Regions from separate parts of the Paraburkholderia lebeckiae genome, predicted to be linked through region 2. Evidence: riboswitches for the same ligand, from Rfam matches in the RefSeq annotation. Region 2 holds a riboswitch; the other holds the start of a gene.
What was found. Region 2 has a riboswitch for cobalamin ahead of HDG39_RS30885 (CbtB domain-containing protein). Riboswitches for the same ligand answer to the same signal wherever they lie in the genome.
Positions count from the first base shown of each region.

Region 1: another riboswitch for cobalamin. It lies ahead of cobA (uroporphyrinogen-III C-methyltransferase); the one in region 2 lies ahead of HDG39_RS30885 (CbtB domain-containing protein).

Region 1 covers NZ_JACHDK010000011.1:195,276-197,461, reverse strand. Annotated here, with positions in the region: cobalamin riboswitch at 194-471, opposite strand; cobalamin riboswitch at 552-811, shown strand; partial or broken gene cobA (uroporphyrinogen-III C-methyltransferase) at 1,007-1,744, shown strand; gene HDG39_RS35645 (cobalamin biosynthesis protein) at 1,760-2,186, shown strand, end outside.
Region 2 covers NZ_JACHDK010000028.1:62,018-64,203, reverse strand. Annotated here, with positions in the region: gene HDG39_RS30890 (CbtA family protein) at 1-615, opposite strand, end outside; gene HDG39_RS30885 (CbtB domain-containing protein) at 627-848, opposite strand; cobalamin riboswitch at 900-1,034, opposite strand; gene HDG39_RS30880 (histidine phosphatase family protein) at 1,115-1,735, shown strand; gene HDG39_RS30875 (hypothetical protein) at 1,748-2,186, opposite strand, start outside.

The DNA.
Region 1 (2,186 bases), on a different contig from region 2:
CCATCCCTTGGCGTTGATCGGTATGCCGGAAAGTCCGCGCGTGGGTCCGCGTCGGCTGGCGAATGGAGCGAATGAAACACGCGCAGCAGTACCAGGATCACCAGACACGGGGACGAACGACGGCATTGCCGCGACAACGGAAATACAGAAAGCGGAACTGAGGTCATGAACGCGCCACCGCATCCCCGCGGCGGTCGTTCTGCTTCTTTGGGCCGGTATCCGGGCTGGCGAAAGCGCCGCTTCCCCTTCCCGGCCGAGTGGTTTCTCGTCCAGTGGTGAAATGTCCATGCGACCTTGCGCGCGGACATCGAAGCCGGCACTGCGGTGCCCGGCTATCAAGCCGGAACCGCTTTTCGCTTACCGTTGCGGGGACAGCACAGGTTAGCCGCTCCAGAGCAGGTGGCTCCCTGTTTCCCGTTTAACTGCATGCGCACGAGCGCGCACGCGAGCACCCAAAGTGCGTGCGAGTGTAGGCCCGCGGACATGCGCAGTCAAGGAACGCACAGAGCCGGAAAGCGCCGCCGTGGCTTATCCGGCAAGGCGCCATGTGCTATCGTATGCGCGCGTTTGGTGCCCGCACATGCGCTCGCGTGTGCAGTTAAACGGGAAACAGGCAGCGCCTCGCGCGTTCAACCTGTGCTGTCCCCGCAACGGTAAGCGACCTGCGGCGCGCGATTCGATTCGCCTTCGATTCCGACGTGCCGCGCATGCGTTTTTTGATGCCACTGTCCCGCGAATCCACCAACCGGGACGGGAAGGCGAAGCGCATGAGGCCGCCAGCCCGGATACCGGCCAGACGCGGAGGCGGTGTCGCATTGCATCCGTGCATCACGTGGCGCCGCCGGCCGCCGGAATCCGCGGGGAACGGATGTGAAGGCGTAGCAGCGCGGCATCGCGCGTGCCCGGATTCGCAGTTCCGCATGACCTCTATATTCACCGCCGCGCGCGCTGTCGCACGCCGCTTCTCTTCTTCCATCACCGCATGGCGCGCGCCATGCACGCCGCGATGACGCGCGCCTGGCTGATCGGCGCCGGTCCCGGCGACGTCGAACTGATGACGCTGAAGGCCACCCGCGCGCTCGCGCAGGCCGATGTCGTGCTCGTCGACGATCTGGTGAATCCAGACGTGCTGCAGTTCGCACGCGCCGACGCGCAAGTCGAGTACGTCGGCAAACGCGGCGGCCATCCGTCGACGCCGCAAGCCGACATCGTCGCGCAAATGCTCGGGCTTCTGCGCGCGGGGCGCAGCGTCGCGCGGCTCAAGGGCGGCGATCCGTTCGTGTTCGGCCGCGGCGGCGAAGAGTTGCAGGCGCTACGGGCCGCCGGTATCGAAGTCGACGTGATCAACGGCATCACGGCCGGCATCGCGGCGCCCGCGGCGCTCGGTATCGCGGTCACGCATCGTGCTCACTCGCAGGGCGTCGTGTTCGTCACCGGCCACGGCGCCGGCAGTGGCGAACCGGACTGGGCCGCGCTCGCCGCGACGCGCATGACGCTGGTGATCTACATGGGCATGCGCCGGCTCGGCGAGATCGCCCGCGCATTGCTCGCGGCCGGCATGTCCGCCGACACGCCGTGCGCGGCGATCGAGTCGGCGACGCGGCCTGAGCAGCGTCATGCGCTCGCGCCGCTTCGCGAGTTCGCCGAGGCGGTGGCGCGCGCGGGACTCGGCTCGCCGGCGATCGTCGTGATCGGCGGTGTGGCGTCGCTCGCACTGGCGCGTGATGCGGCCAAACGCGACGCCGGCTTTGCTCACGAACTGGCAGCGAGCGCGACGCGACACGGACTCGGACGCGCGATCAAAACGCTGAGCGTCGGCATCGGTTGCCGCTTGCACAGCGAAGCCGCTGAGATCGAAGCCGCGGTGCGCGCAGCGCTCGGATCGAATGCCTTCGAGCAGATCCACGCCATCGCGACGATCGACACCAAAGCCAACGAAGCAGGCCTGCTCGAATTCTGCTCGCGCCATCAACTGCCGCTGCAATTGTTCAGCCGCGAGCAGATCGCCGCGGTACCGGTCGCGTCGCCGTCGGCGGCGGCAAACGTGCATCTCGGCGTCGATGGTGTGTGCGAGCCGTGCGCGCTGCTGGCGGCAGCGGCGCCGGACTCCACCACAACCGCGCGAAACGCGCGTCTAATCGTACGCAAGACCGCGCACGCCGGCATCACGGTGGCGATCGCAGCGG
Region 2 (2,186 bases):
CTTCCACAGCAGCACAGCCGGGAACGCTGCCGGCACTTCATTGATGAGCGGCATCGACAGTTGCACGGCCGCGATGATCACGACGAACAAGAGCCCTGCGACGATCGAACCGTTCCACGCACCCAGCTTCGCCGCCGCGCGACGCCGCACCTTCAGCGAGAACACCATCGTCGCGAGCGAAATCGCGATCGTCAGAAAGAACAGGCCCGTGCGCGTGCCGATCGTCTCCGGATCACCGACCGACGGCGGATTGGCCGGATACTTGATATTCGGCACGATCACGAGCGTGATGAACGCGCCAAGCGCGAGCCACGCGGACAGCGCGCGCACGCTCAACGTACCCGCGCGTCCATACGCATAGGCAAACACCAACGAGAACAGGCCGCCAAATGCCGCGCCATACGTGACCACGCCAGTCAGCAGGCCGAGGCCAGCCTGCGTCTGACGGCTCACGATTTCGGGCTCGGGCGCCTCGCCGCGCGCGGCGGCCGCTTTTTCTTCGAATGAAATGGCCTGATCGACCTGTGGTTCGCCGACGATTCGCGCGAACGCGAACGTGAGCAAGCCCGCGACGATGCCCGCGAGCATCCCGCGCACCAACAATTTACCTACCATGTCGAACTCCGTTAGTGGCAGGGAAAGCCAAGCAGATGGCGGCCGTCGTGCACGAACTCATGCACGTACATGCCGGGCACGAGCGACGTCGCGCCCTGTTCCGCACCAACGAAGTAAAGCGCGAGCAACAGCAGCAAGCCGCCGAACACGACCCACGGCAGCAGTTCGCGCAAAGGAATGGGAGTGGGCTGGGCCGCCGGTTGCGCGGCGCGATCAAGAACAGCTTCGGTCATGATGGACATCTCCTGGGGTGACGCGCCCCGAAAGTCGATTGCAGAGGAATGGTGCGAAGCTCAGGTCTGGCTTTCGGCTCTTGTGGATTGCAATGCCGATTACAGTGGCGCGACCGCGCCGGGCTCTCACCGGCTTCCGTGCTTCGCAGCGCCACTATTCTACGCGCTAAACTGCAGCTTCCGTGACGGCGAGGGCTACCTCGCAACGCGCGCCGCGCGCCGATGAAACCACGCAGGCAAGTACGAATGGAGCGCCAACGCAAAGAATGGATACGCGACTATTACTGGTGAGCCACGCGGCAACGGCCGCGCAGCGCGCGGGCCGCTTCCCTGCCGACGATCCGCTCGACGCGCGCGGTCGCGCCGAAGCCGAGGCGGCGCGCGCGCGTCTCGCGCTTCCCGCCGACGCCGCCGTGTTCACCAGCCCCGCCGCCAGCGCGCGCGAAACGGCCGCTGCGCTCGGTCTGAGCGCCACGCCTGCCGACGCATTGGCGGATATCGACTATGGCAAATGGCGCGGCCAGCGCCTCGTGGACATTGCCGACGAAACGCCCCGCGAACTCGCCGCCTGGACACGCGAGCCCGACGCCGCGCCGCCCGGCGGCGAATCGTTCGGTCAACTCGTGCAGCGGGTTGGAGAGTGGCTCGACGCGCAGCAGGCAGACGTGCGTTCATGCAATGCCGTCAACGAAGCAAGCTTCGCTGCCTCTGCGCAAGGTCGAACCATCGTCGCAGTCACCCACGCGACTCTGCTGCGAGCGGCAATCGTGCACGCCCTCGGCGCATCGCCAGCCGTGTTCTGTCGCATCGAGATCGCGCCGCTGTCGGTCGTCGAATTACGCCACTCGCGACGCGGCTGGTCGTGGTGGCCGGCCGCCACCGCCTGAACGGCACCCCCGCTACCTGCCCGACACCACGAGCCGCAACCGGTTGGACCCCTCGGGCGTCAGCGTGATTTCGGTGCGTCGATCCTTCGCGCCGAGATAAAAGTGCTGACGTCCCGGCGAATTCTGATCGTGCGTTGCATCGGGCAGGCACGACGCGACGTCGGCCGCGACCGCTTCCAATGCATCCGTGTTCGAGCCCGCCGCCTGATGCGGCGTCCACGTGCACTGGAAACTTCGATGCGCGGCCGAACATTGCGCGTCATCGCCATCAGGTTGCGCAACGCCTTTGCCGTCGTCGGGTGTCAGCGAGGCGAAGCCGTCCGGCGCGGCGGCCACGATCCGTTTGAGCGCACCGCAAGGTCTGGGGCTATCGTCGGCGGATGCGCCGACCGGCAGCAGCGCAACGAGCGATGCCGCGGTAAGCGCGATAGCAGAAAGTCGATAGGTTTTC